DNA from 2 places in the Delftia sp. JD2 genome. Region 2 is predicted to be linked to the other one. Evidence: riboswitches for the same ligand, from Rfam matches in the RefSeq annotation. Region 2 holds a riboswitch; the other holds the start of a gene.
The links. A riboswitch is a leader RNA that binds a small molecule or an ion and turns the genes downstream of it on or off. The one in region 2 is predicted to bind S-adenosylhomocysteine.
Positions count from the first base shown of each region.

Region 1: another riboswitch for S-adenosylhomocysteine. It lies ahead of ahcY (adenosylhomocysteinase); the one in region 2 lies ahead of metH (methionine synthase).

Region 1 covers NZ_LFJT01000053.1:24,422-31,314, forward strand. Annotated here, with positions in the region: gene kdpB (potassium-transporting ATPase subunit KdpB) at 1-386, shown strand, start outside; gene ACM14_RS23250 (TorF family putative porin) at 470-1,333, shown strand; gene ACM14_RS23255 (sensor histidine kinase KdpD) at 1,368-4,073, shown strand; gene ACM14_RS23260 (response regulator) at 4,100-4,843, shown strand; S-adenosyl-L-homocysteine riboswitch at 4,851-4,935, shown strand; gene ahcY (adenosylhomocysteinase) at 5,006-6,436, shown strand; gene ACM14_RS23270 (TlyA family RNA methyltransferase) at 6,594-6,893, shown strand, end outside.
Region 2 covers NZ_LFJT01000005.1:110,589-117,481, forward strand. Annotated here, with positions in the region: gene ACM14_RS04480 (GntR family transcriptional regulator) at 1-65, shown strand, start outside; gene ACM14_RS04485 (glycerophosphodiester phosphodiesterase family protein) at 237-1,580, shown strand; gene metH (methionine synthase) at 1,683-4,439, opposite strand; S-adenosyl-L-homocysteine riboswitch at 4,467-4,593, opposite strand; gene ACM14_RS04495 (FadR/GntR family transcriptional regulator) at 4,871-5,662, shown strand; gene ACM14_RS04500 (transporter substrate-binding domain-containing protein) at 5,659-6,465, shown strand; gene ACM14_RS04505 (amino acid ABC transporter permease) at 6,497-6,893, shown strand, end outside.

The sequences.
Region 1 (6,893 bases), on a different contig from region 2:
CGACCAAGCTCATCGAGGTCGTGGAGACCGGCAAGCAGATGCTGATGACGCGCGGCGCGCTGACCACCTTCAGCGTGGCCAACGACGTGGCCAAGTACTTCGCCATCATCCCGGCCGCCTTCGTGGGCACCTATCCGCAGCTGTCGGCGCTCAATGTCATGGGACTGGCCAGCCCGGGCTCGGCCATCCTGAGTGCCGTGATCTTCAACGCGCTGATCATCATCGTGCTGATCCCGCTGGCCTTGCGCGGCGTGCCCTACCGCGCCATCGGCGCCTCGGCCCTGTTGCGGCGCAACCTGCTGATCTACGGCCTGGGTGGCCTGGTCGTTCCCTTCATCGGCATCAAGCTGATCGACATGCTGCTGGTAGCTCTGAACCTGGCGTGACTCTGTGCGGCCCGCCTGCCCGGCCGGGCAGGCCCCGCTTTGCTCTTCTCTTCAAGAAAACCAAGATGAAATCCGTTTCTTCCATGACGGCCGCTTGTGCCGTTCCCCGTTTCTCTCTGGCCGCACTGCTGTCGCTGGCGGCCGCATCCTGCCATGCGCAGGCCGAGACCTCCCCCGTCAGCGCTGCCAGTGCCGCTGCCCAGGAATCGCCCGCACCCGCCTACGCCCTCACCGGCAGCGTGACGCTGCTCAGCGACTACCGTTTCCGTGGCATCTCGCAAAGCTGGATGGGGCCTGCGCTGCAGGGCGGGCTGGAGCTGTCGCTGCCGCGCGGCGCCTACCTGGGCGTGTCCGGCTCCAGCGTGTCGCGCCACAGCTATCTGGACGGCCGCGCGCTGGAGCTGGACCTGTACGGCGGCTGGCGTACCGAGCTGCTGCCGGGCTGGACGGGCGACATCGGCCTGCTGCACTACAACTACCCCGGCGCGCGCGTGCCCCGCGGGGATGGCAGCGGCGGCGTGCGCTACGACACCACCGAGGCCTATCTGGGCGTCACCAACGGCGGCTTCAGCGCCAAATGGTCGCTGGCGCTGACGCCTTACTTCGGGCTGCGCGACAGCACGGCGGCCACGGCCTTTGCCGAGGCACTTCCCGGCAGCGGCAGCTCACGCGGCAGCAGCTATCTGGACCTGAACTACCAGCACCCGTTGGGCGACTGGGCCGTGCTGGGCCTGCATGCCGGCCACACGCAGGTGCGCAACTACAGCGAACTGTCATATGCCGACTGGCGCGTCTCGCTGGCCCGCAGCTGGGGACCGTGGACGGCCACGCTGGCCTGGGCCGGTACCTCGGCCGACACGCGCTACTACCGCGCGGCCAACGCGGCGGGCCAGATGCAAAGCCTGGGCCGCAGCGGCTGGGTTCTGTCGCTGTCGGCGGCGTTCTAGTGTGGGAGCACGCTCTGGTGCTAGGCTGAGAACCATGCCCATTTCGTCCTCTGCCGAGCCGGCGCCGCCCGGTCTGCCGCGCCCCGATCCCGACGCCCTGGTCGCGCGCCTGCGCCATGAGCGGGCGCAGGAGGGATGGGGCAAGCTGCGCATCTACTTCGGATCGAACGCAGGCGTGGGCAAGACCTACGCCATGCTGGCCGCCGCCCAGCGCGAACGCCAGGGGGGCCGCGAGGTTCTGGTGGGACTCGTGGAAACCCATGGCCGCAAGGAAACGGCGCAGCAACTGCATGGCCTGGAGCAGCTGCCGCTGCGCGAGCTGCCGCACCAGGGGCGGACGCTGCGCGAGTTCGACCTGGATGCGGCGCTCGCGCGGCGGCCGCGCGTGCTGCTGCTCGATGAACTGGCGCACAGCAATGCGCCGGGTTCGCGCCATCCCAAGCGCTGGCAGGACGTGCAGGAGTTGCTGGACGCAGGCATCGATGTCTGGACCACGATCAACGTGCAGCACCTGGAAAGCCTGAACGACGTGGTGGGCAGCATCGTCGGCATCACGGTGCGCGAGACCGTGCCCGACCAGATCTTCGACGATGCCGACGAGGTCATCGTCGTCGACATCTCGCCCGACGAACTGCTGCGCCGGTTGAAGGACGGCAAGGTCTACATGCTGGAGCAGGCCGAGCGGGCCTCACGCAACTTCTTCAGGCGCGGCAACCTGCTGGCGCTGCGCGAGCTGGCGCTGCGCCGCACGGCCGACCGCGTGGACGAGGACATGCGCGACTACCGGCGCGAGCGCTCCATAGGCACGGTCTGGCCTGCGCGCGAGCGCCTGCTGGTGGCGGTGGCCGGCCACGCGGGCGACGACGCGCTGGTGCGCCAGGTCGCGCGCATGGCGCGACGGCTCGATGCGGACTGGATGGTGGTCTACGTGGACGCCCCCCAGCGCCAGCACCGCCCGCGCAGCGTGCAGGCCGCCGTGCTCAAGACCCTGGCCCTGGCCGCGCGCCTGGGGGCCGAGACGGCCACGCTGCCGGGCGCCGATGTGGCCGAGGCCCTGGTTGCCTTCGCGCGCGAGCGCAACGCCAGCCGCCTGGTACTGGCCCAGCCGCCGCGCCCGGCATGGTCGCCCTGGCGCTGGTGGGGCCGCAGCCTGCCTGACCGCATCGTCCAGCTGCATCCCGACATCGACGTGCTGGTGCTCTCCGGGGGCTCCAGCGCGGCCCGGACCGAGGCCGCGCCTGCCGCACCGCTGCGGCGCAGGCCGCTGCCCTGGAAGGGCTATGCCGGCGTGACCCTGGCCTGCTTGACCGCCACGGTGCTGGCCGAGCAGCTGCTGCGCATCTTCGACCCGGCCAACGTGGTGATGCTGTTCCTGCTCATCGTCGTGCTGTCTTCGTTGCGCTGGGGGCGTGGCCCGGGCGCCTGGGCGGCGCTGCTGTCGGTACTGTGCTTCGACTTTTTCTTCGTGCCCCCGCGCGGATCCTTCCATGTCAACGACACGCAGTACCTGTTCACCTTCGTGCTGATGCTGGGCGTGGCCCTGGTCTGCGGCCAGCTCATGGCGCGGCTGCGCCACGAGGCGCGCGTGGCGGCCGAGCGCGAGCGGCGCGCGGGCGCCCTGGCCCGGCTGGCGCGCGACCTGTCGGGCGCGCTCACGCAGGAGCAGGTGGTGGAGATTGCGCTGCGCACGGTCTCGGGCGTGTTCGACGCCCAGGCCGGGCTGCTGCTGCCCGATGCCGACGAGCGCCTGCGCCCCGCCGGCGGCGGCTCCTGCCCCATGGACGACAGCATTGCGCGCTGGGCCATGGACCATGGCCAGCAGGCCGGCCAGGGTACGGACACGCTGCCGGCCGCACCGGCCCGCTATGTGCCGCTGGCCGCACCCGTGCGCATGCGCGGCGTGCTGGTGCTGCAGCTGCGTGCGCCGCAGCGCCTGGAGGTGCCCGAGGAGCAGCGTTTGCTGGAGGCCTGCGCCAGCCAGGTGGCGCTGGCGCTGGAGCGCCAGCACTTCGTGGCCGTGGCCCAGCAGACCCAGATCGCCATGGAGGGCGAGCGCATGCGCAACACCCTGCTGTCGGCCGTCTCGCACGACCTGCGCACCCCGCTGACCACCATCCTGGGCGCGGCCGAGGCCGCGCAGCGCCATGTGCCGCCGGGCGGCGCGGCCGACATGCTGGAGCAGGTCCGCATCCAGGCGCAGGCCATGCAGCGCCTGGTGGAGAACCTGCTGGACATGGCGCGCTTGCAGCAAGGCGGCGTGCACCTGCAGCGCGAATGGCTGCCGCTGGACGAAGTGGTGGGCAGCGCGCTGCGCCAGATGCGCGCGCGCCTGGGCCAGCATCCCGTGAGCACCGACGTGCCCGCCAGCCTGCCGCTGCTGCAGCTCGATGCCCTGCTCATGGAGCGCGTGCTGGTCAATCTGCTGGACAACGCCGCCAAGTACACGCCGGCCGGCACGCCGCTGGCCATCAGTGCGCGCGTGCAGGATGGCGAACTGCTGCTGTCCGTGCGCGACGGCGGGCCGGGCCTGCCATCCCACCTGCCGGTGGAGACGCTGTTCGAGCCCTTCACGCGCGGCACGGCCGAGTCCACCGTCTCGGGCATCGGCCTGGGCCTGGCGCTGGTGCGCAGCATTGTCGAGGCGCATGGCGGGCGCATCGAGGCTGCCGCCGCACGGCCCGGCCCGGGCACCATCTTCACGCTGCGCTTTCCCGTGCCCGAGCAGCCTGCGCTGGATTAGAGTCCCGCCATGCACGAAAGCACCCCATGAGCACGCCCGCCAACCGCATCCTGATGATCGAGGACGACCCCGGCATCCGCCGCTTCGTGCGCCTGGTGCTGGAAGACGAAGGCTGGCAGGTCTTCGAGGCCGACAGCGCGCGCCGCGGCCTGATCGAGGCCGCCAGCCGCCAGCCCGACCTGGTCATCCTCGACCTGGGCCTGCCGGACGCCGATGGCAAGCAGGTCCTGACCGAGCTGCGCGGGTGGTCCTCCGTGCCCGTGCTCGTGCTCTCCGCGCGCGAGCGTGAGGACGAGAAGGTGGCCGCATTGGATGCCGGCGCCGACGACTACCTGGTCAAGCCCTTCGGCGTGCCCGAGCTGCTGGCCCGGCTGCGCGTGATGCTGCGCCGCCGCCAGCAGCTGGGCGCCGCCGGTGGGGCGGGCGGCACCGCCGCGTCCAGCAAGGTGCACTTCGGCCCGGTGCAGGTGGACCTGGCCACGCATGAGGTGCGGCGTGCGGGGCAGCCGGTGCACCTCACGCCCATCGAATTCCGCCTGCTGGCGGCCCTGATCGCCGCCCAGGGCCGTGTGATGACCCACCGCCAGCTGCTGCTGCAGGTCTGGGGCCCCGAGTACCTGAGCCGCGCCCACTACCTGCGCGTGCACATGGCCAATCTGCGCCAGAAGATCGAGGACGAGCCGGCCCAGCCGCGCCACCTGGTGACCGAGCTGCAGGTGGGCTACCGGCTTGTGGGGCTGGGCGGTGAGGCATCCACGGGATCGGTATAATCGGCGCCTCTCCGAGGAGCGTTGCAGCGGCCCCCACACATCAGGCGTGGTCGCGAGGCTCGGAGTAATACCTGCAACGACGCTCGCCCACGCTTTCTGTGCGGTGAGCTTTTTTTCGTCTCCCGCAGAACGTGGTTTTTCATTCATCTTTTGGAGAAAACCATGAACGCTGCTGTTCGTCCCGTTTCCGCCGACACGGCCATCGCTGACATTTCCCTCGCTGCCTGGGGCCGCAAGGAAATCCTGATCGCCGAAACCGAAATGCCCGGCCTGATGGCCACGCGCGAGGAATTCGCCGCTGCCCAGCCCCTCAAGGGCGCGCGCATCACCGGCTCGCTGCACATGACCATCCAGACGGCCGTGCTGATCGAGACGCTCAAGGCCCTGGGCGCCGAAGTGCGCTGGGCGTCGTGCAACATCTTCTCGACGCAGGACCACGCTGCTGCCGCCATCGCGGAAACCGGCACGCCCGTGTTCGCCATCAAGGGCGAATCGCTGGCCGACTACTGGGACTACACCCACCGCATCTTTGAATTCGGCGCCGCCGGCACCGAAGGCGAAGGCCCGAACATGATCCTGGACGACGGCGGCGACGCCACCATGCTGCTGCACCTGGGCATGCGCGCCGAAAAGGACCTGTCCGTGCTGGATAACCCCGCCTCCGAAGAAGAGAAGATCGCCTTCGCCGCCATCCGCGCCAAGCTGGCCCAGGACCCCACCTGGTACACGCGCAAGAGCGCCCACATCATCGGCGTGACCGAAGAGACCACGACCGGCGTGCACCGCCTCAACGAGATGTCGGCCAAGGGCACGCTGAAGTTCCGTGCCATCAACGTCAACGACTCCGTCACCAAGAGCAAGTTCGACAACCTCTACGGCTGCCGCGAATCGCTGGTGGACGGCATCAAGCGCGCCACCGACGTGATGATCGCCGGCAAGGTTGCCGTGGTGGCCGGCTACGGCGACGTGGGCAAGGGCTGCGCCCAGGCGCTGCGCGCGCTGTCGGCCCAGGTCTGGGTCACCGAGATCGATCCCATCAACGCCCTGCAGGCCGCCATGGAAGGCTACAAGGTCGTGACCATGGAGTGGGCAGCCGACAAGGCCGACATCTTCGTGACCACCACCGGCAACCGCGACATCATCCGCCACGAGCACATGGTGGCCATGAAGAACGAAGCCATCGTCTGCAACATCGGCCACTTCGACAACGAAATCGATGTCGCCTCCATCGAGCAGTACCAGTGGGAAGAAATCAAGCCCCAGGTGGACCACATCACCTTCCCTGACGGCAAGAAGATCATCCTGCTGGCCAAGGGCCGCCTGGTGAACCTGGGTTGCGCCACCGGCCACCCCAGCTTCGTGATGAGCGCCTCGTTCGCCAACCAGACCATCGCCCAGATCGAGCTGTTCACCAAGCCCGATGCCTACGAGGTCGGCAAGGTCTACGTGCTGCCCAAGATCCTGGACGAGAAGGTTGCCCGCCTGCACCTGAAGAAGGTCGGCGCCATGCTGACCGAACTGACGGACGGCCAGGCTGCCTATATCGGCGTGAGCAAGCAGGGCCCCTACAAGCCCGAAACTTATCGCTACTAAGCACCCCCTGAGGCGCTGACGCGCCTTCCCCCTCTCTATCCGCTTCGCGGAGGAGGGGGACGACGCCCTCGCTGCGGGGCGGCCCTTGCTTGGCGTCCCTGAGTTGGGTCGCGCCGGTTTCGGGCATTAGTCAACTGAGATTTCCTGGAGCGACGCTATGCGCGCAGATGTATTTTTGGTGGAAGCCGGCCATGCGGCCACGCGCTCGCAGGCGCAGCGGCTGATTGCGGGTGGCGTGCAATGGCGCATGACGCCGCTGACGCCTTGGAAGAAGGTTGCCAAGAACGGCGACGAGATTCCTGCGGGTGCCGAGTTGCAGCTGCTGGACGGGGCCGAGGCCCGGTTCATCTCGCGCGGTGGGCTGAAGCTGGAAGGCGCGCTGGCGGCCACCAAGCTGTCGGTGGACGGCCTGCGCTGCCTGGACGTGGGCCAGAGCACGGGCGGCTTCACCGACTGC
Region 2 (6,893 bases):
CGCCCGAGGCGCCCGACGCCAGCGACCGCCTGCGCGCCACGCTGGCGCCCCTGTTCGGGGGATAACCCTGTGTCGGAGGGTCGGCAAATTTCCACCGACCGTCGCTAAAACGCCAATCTGGGTCCTACGGGGCGCACTGTCATGGTGCCGACACGGCTGACTGCATACGCTGCTGAGTTGGCGCATTGCGCGCCGTTCATCAACCCACCACTGCTTCGGATATGACCCAACGTCCTATGTCCTTTTCCCGCACTCCCCTGCTCGCGTCCCTGTGCGCGGCTGCAGTCCTCACGGCCTGCGGCGGTGACGGCGGCTCGTTCTACCTCACGCTCGACGGAAAGCAGCCCCAGGTGATCGCCCACCGCGGCTTCTCGGGCAAGTTCCCGGAGCAGACGCGCATGGCCTACGAGGCCGCCGCCGATGCAGGCGCGGACATGCTCGAACTCGACATGCACATGACGAAGGACTGCCAGCTGGTCGCCCGCCACAACGCCTGGCTCAGCGACAGCACCAACGTGGCTGACGTGGCCAAGACCAATGCCGAAGTGGCACGCCGCCAGCGCACCACGGCCGGCGTGCTGGTCAACGTGAAGTACCCCGCCGTGCCTGCCAACGGCCCCTCGCAATACCTGAGCGACCAGCTGGACGCCAACGATCCCAAGTCCGTGCTCAAGGCCCTGGTGGTCGATGGCGAGGACCACCGCAACGACTGGTCCATCAGCGACTTCACGCTGCAGGAGCTACGCAGCTGGCTGACCGGCACCATCCTGGACAACCGCAGCGAGCGCCCCACCGAGTGGAACGGCAAGCTGCCCCTGATCAGCGCCCAGGACGTGCTGGACATCGCCGCCGCCAAGGGCAAGGCCCTGGGCCGCACCATCCCCGTCTACGCCGAGACCAAGAACCCCTACTGGAACAATCAGCAGGCGATCGCCAACGGCTGCGGCGCACCCGGCTCGCGCCCCTTCGAAGATGCGGTGATCAAGCTGCTGGACCAGAACAAGCTCAACGCCAAGGACTCGGCCATCTACATCCAGAGCTTCGACCCGGCCAGCCTCAAGTACCTGCGCCAGGCCGGCATGAAGGCCAAGGGCGTGCAGCTGATCGACGGCAACGACTTCAGCCTGCGCGACGGCTCCATGGTCTACATCACCAACGATGAATGGACCTTCATCAGCGGCCGCCCCTACAGCTGGACCCTGGCCGGCGACGCCCGCACCTTCGCCGCCATGCTCACGCCCGCAGGCCTGGCCGACATCAAGACCTATGCCGACGGCATCGGCCCCTGGAAGCCCCAGGTCCTGGCCCACTCCGTCGTGCCCTACAAGGACGGCGCCGGCCTCAAGGACGTGAACACCGTCAAGGACACGGGCCTGATCCGCGACGCCCACAAGGCCGGCCTGATCGTGCACAGCTTCACCTTCCGCAACGAGCCAGGCCGCCTGGCCGGCCTGTACAAGGGCGACCCCGTGCAGGAATACCTGACCTACTACCGCCTGGGCATCGACGGCGTGTTCACCGACTTCACGGACACGGCCGTGGCGGCGCGCAAGGCGTACAACAAGGAAATCGGGCTCTGATCGAGCGCTGAATGCCGCTGCGGCGGCGTCCATAAAAAAGCCAGGGCATGCCCTGGCTTTTTTCTTGCAACGCGCGGCACCAGTCCGCGCGGACAAACGTTCTCACCCCAGATTCGGCGCCAGCAACCGGCGCAGCTCCTCAATGTCCATGCCCCGGCGCGCGGCCATGTCGGCGAGCTGGTCCTCGCCGATCTCGCCGACGTTGAAGTAGACGGAGTCGGGGTGGCCGATGTAGAAGCCGCTGACGCTGGAGGCCGGGTTCATGGCCAGGCTTTCGGTCAGCGTCATGCCGATCTCGTCGGCCTTGAGCACGGCGAAGAGGTCGGTCTTGGCACTGTGGTCGGGGCAGGCCGGGTAGCCGGGCGCGGGGCGCACGCCCTTGTACTGTTCCTTGATCAGCGCTTCGTTGCTGAGGTCCTCGTCGGGCGCATAGCCCCACAGGTCCTTGCGCACGCGCTGGTGCAGGCATTCGGCGAAGGCCTCGGCCAGGCGGTCGGCCAGGGCCTTGAACATGATGCCGGAGTAGTCGTCCAGCGCGTCTTCGAACTCCTTGTCCTTCTTCTCGGCGCCGATGCCGGCCGTGACGGCGAACAGGCCCGCGTAGTCGTGGATGCCCGATTCCTTGGTGGCCACGAAGTCGGACAGGCAGCGGCTGGGGCGCATCACGGGCTGGCCATCCGGGCCTTCCACCATCTGCTTTTCGGTCTGCTGGCGCATGCCGTACCAGGTCATCAGCACCTGGCTGCGGGACTCGTCGGCATAGAACTCGATGTCATCGCCCACGCGGTTGGCAGGGAACAGGCCGATGGCGCCGTTGGCCTGCAGCCAGCGGCCTTCGATGATCTTCTTGAGCATGGCCTGGCCGTCGGCCAACACCTTGCGCGCCTCGACGCCGACGATCTCGTCGTCGAGGATGGCCGGATAGGGGCCGGCCAGATCCCAGGTCTGGAAGAACGGGCCCCAGTCGATGTACTCGGCGATCTCGGCCAGGTCGAAGTTGCGGAACACGCGCCGGCCCAGGGCGCGCGGCGCCACGGGGGACTGGGAAAAGTCCACGGGCGTGGCGTTGGCGCGGGCCTTTGCCAGAGGCCACAGCGGTGTCTTCTTCTTGTTGGCGTGCTGGGTGCGGACCTTGTCGTAGTCGGCCTGGATCTCGGCCAGGTAGTTGCCCTTGTTCTCGCCCAGCAGGCTCTGGGCCACGCTGACGCTGCGCGAGGCATCGGGCACGTAGACCACGGGGCCTTCGTACTTGGGCGCGATCTTGACGGCGGTGTGCACGCGCGAGCAGGTGGCGCCGCCGATCAGCAGCGGAATCTTCTTGATGCGGAAGTAGTCGTCCTTGTGCATCTCGCCGGCGACGTATTGCATCTCTTCGAGGCTGGGCGTGATCAGGCCCGACAGGCCGATGATGTCCGCGCCCTCGGCCTTGGCCCGGGCCAGGATCTCATGGCAGGGCACCATCACGCCCATGTTGATGACCTCGAAGTTGTTGCACTGCAGGACCACGGTGACGATGTTCTTGCCGATGTCGTGCACGTCGCCCTTGACGGTGGCGATGACGATCTTGCCCTTGCTGGACACGTCCAGGCCCGCCGCTTCCTGCTGGCGCTTTTCCTCTTCGATGTAGGGCACGAGATGGGCCACGGCCTGCTTCATCACGCGCGCCGACTTGACCACCTGGGGCAGGAACATCTTGCCGGCGCCGAACAGGTCGCCCACGATGTTCATGCCGTCCATGAGCGGGCCTTCGATCACGTGCAGCGGGCGGCCGCCGCCCTGCACCACGATCTGCTGGTAGGCCTCTTCGGTGTCGGTGACGATGAAGTCGGTGATGCCGTGCACCAGGGCGTGCGACAGGCGCTCGCCCACGGTCTTCGGGTTCTCGGGCGTGCCGCGCCATTCGAGCTTCTTGCTGTCGTCCTTGGCGGCGCCCTTGGCTGCGTCGGCAATCTCCAGCAGGCGCTCGGCGGCGTCAGGGCGGCGGTTGAGCACCACGTCTTCCACGCGCTCGCGCAGCTGGGGCTCCAGGTCGTCATAGACGCCGACCATGCCGGCGTTGACGATGCCCATGTCCATGCCCGCCGAGATGGCGTGGTACAGGAACACGGTGTGGATGGCCTCGCGCACGGGGTCGTTGCCGCGGAAGCTGAAGCTCACGTTGGAGACGCCGCCCGAGACCTTGGCGCCGGGCAGATTCTTCTTGATCCAGCGCACGGCCTCGATGAAGTCCACGGCGTAGTTGTCGTGCTCCTCGATGCCGGTGGCCACGGCGAAGATGTTGGGGTCGAAGACGATGTCTTCGGGCGGGAAGCCCACCTCGTCCACCAGGATGCGGTAGGCGCGCTCGCAGATCTCGATCTTGCGCTGGTAGGTGTCGGCCTGGCCCTTCTCGTCGAAGGCCATGACCACGGCGGCCGCACCGTAGCGCCTGATCAGCCGGGCCTGGCGCTTGAATTCATCCAGGCCTTCCTTCATGGAGATGGAGTTGACGATGCCCTTGCCCTGCAGGCAGCGCAGTCCGGCCTCGATGACCTCCCACTTGGAGCTGTCCACCATGACCGGCACCTTGGCGATGTCGGGCTCGGAGGCGATGAGGTTCAGGAAGCGCACCATGGCGGCCTTGCTGTCCAGCATGGCCTCGTCCATGTTCACGTCGATCACCTGGGCGCCGTTTTCCACCTGCTGGCGTGCCACGGACAGCGCTTCCTCGTACTGCTCGTTGAGGATCATGCGCGCAAAGGCCTTGGAGCCCGTGACGTTGGTGCGCTCGCCCACGTTGACGAACAGCGTGCCCTCGCCGATGGAGACGGGCTCCAGGCCCGACAGACGCATGGGAGGGGGAGTGAAAGAGGACGACATCAAGCTCACCTGCAAAAACGGCATGGCAACAGGTGAGCGTCGTTGGCACCGTGGGCGCGGTCCGGCCGGGAACCTGCACCAGGCCCAAGCCTGACGCGGCACGCGATCCGGTGTACGGATGGGCGGGTGCCGCGCTGCAACGCTCCTCGGGCCAAAGCCCGGGATTCTACGGCGGCTGGCGGCGGCCTGCAGTGCGGGTTTTACGCCCGCATTCGGGGCAGGCCTGCACAAAGCCATGCGGCACTGCACCAAAGCGCGGCAGCGCGGGCCGCCGGCAGCGCCTTCGGGGCGGATTGTCGATACCCCATCGCCCCGGATTCTTTGCAACGCCTGAGGACAACGCTCCTTTTTTTGCATCTGGCACGCAATTCGCTATCTGCTGGGTACGTGGTCTGACCAGTCAGGCCAAAACCCTCCACCCGCGCCAGCCCATGCAAAGCATTCCGATCTCGATGGCCCAGACGCTGCAGCAGCACATCCTGAGCGGCCACTATCCCGGCGGCAGCCAGCTGCCGCCGCAGCGCGAGCTGGCCCGGCAGCTGGGCATCAGCCGCGCTTCGCTGCGCGAGGCGCTGTCCATGCTGGAGGCCCTGGGCCTGGTCGAGATCCAGCCGGGCAAGGGCGTGCGCATCAACGGCCCGCACAGCGGCCGTGCACGCATGCACCGCGCCTATGCCACCCCGGCGCTGGGCACGCTGTCGCCGCGCCAGCTGATCGAGCTGCGCCTGGTGCTGGAGCCCGGCTGGGCCGCTCTGGCGGCCGTGCGCGCCGACGACAGCGGCCTGCGCCAGCTGCAATGGACCCAGCCCCAGCTGGCCCACGCCCTGGACCGCAGCGACCTGCTGGCCGCCGCCGACGCCGATCTGCAGTTCCACCTGCTGCTGGCCCAGCTGTCGGGCAACCCGGGCCTGGTGGCCATGGCGCGCCAGCTGGAGCTGGCCATCAGCCACAGCCTGCGCCTGCCGTTTGCCTGGAGTGGCGCCGACGACCAGCCCGTGCGCGAGCACGACGCCATCGTGCAGGCCGTCTGCGCCGGCGATGCGCCGGGTGCCGCGGGCGCCATGCGCGCCCACCTGCTGTCGGCCGCAAGGCGCAGCGGCATCGATCTCGACACACCGGACGACACGACGGCGCCCGACGCAACGCCGCCCGATACATCTGCGCCCGACCCTGACCCGCTTTCCTTTCGCCTCACCCCACCTTCCGAAGGAGCTTTCGCATGACTTCCTCCCTGACACCCCGCCGCGCATTCATCCGCACCGCCCTGGCGGCCGCCACCCTGGCCGCTGCCGGCCTGGGCGGCGCAGCCCATGCCGACATGCTGGCCAACATCCAGAAGGCCGGCGTGCTGCGCGTGGCGATTCCGCAGGACTTCCCGCCCTTCGGCTCGCTGGGCACCGACCTGAAGCTGCAGGGCTATGACATCGACATGGCCGCCCTGGTGGCCCAGGAGCTGGGCGTGAAGGTGGAGCTGGTGCCCGTGACCAGCACCAACCGCATCCCCTTCCTGACCACGGGCAAGGCCGACATCGTCATCTCCAGCCTGGGCAAGAACGCCGAGCGCGCCAAGGTGATCGACTTCACCCAGGCCTATGCGCCCTTCCCCAAGAGCGTCTACGGCCCCAAGGACGTGAGCATCAAGGCCCCTGCCGACCTGGCCGGCAAGACCGTGGGCGTGACGCGCGGCTCCACCGAGGACCTGGCCCTCACGCAGGTGGCGCCGGCCTCGGCCACCATCAAGCGCTACGAGGACAACAACGCCACCGCGCAAAGCTATCTGACGGGCCAGGTGCAGCTGGTGACGCTGGGCAACATCGTGGCCAACGCCGTGAACGAGCGCACCAGGCTGCGTCAGCTGGACGTGAAGTTCGCGGTCGAGGACACGCCCTGCTACATCGGCGTGGCCAAGGGCGAGCCGGCGCTGCTGCAGAAGGTGGACGCCATCATCACCAAGCTCAAGGCCGACGGCCGCCTGACCGGCCTGTCCCAGCGCTGGATGAAGATGCCGCTGCCCGCCACCCTGTAACCGCTGCGCCCCTGCTCCCGGAAATCCTTCCATGGCCTATCAATTCGACTTCGGCGCCGTGTTCGACTACAGCGGCCTGCTGGCACAGGGCGCAGGCTTCACGCTGGCGCTGACGGCAGCGGGCGCCGTGCTGGGCGGCGCCATCGGCGTGGCCGGCGGCGTCAGCCGCGCCTGGCGCATTGCGCCGCTGCACTGGCTGTTCAAGGTGTACGTGGAGGGCATACGCAACACGCCCTTCCTGGTGCAGCTGATGTTCGTGTTCTTCGGCCTGCCTTCGCTGGGCGTGCAGATCAACGAATGGCAGGCCTGCCTGCTGACCACGGTGATCAACCTGGGCGCCTACATCACCGAGATCGTGCGCGCCGGCATCCAGGAGACGCCGCGCGGCCAGCTGGAAGCCGCTGGCGCGCTGGGCATGGGCCGCTGGG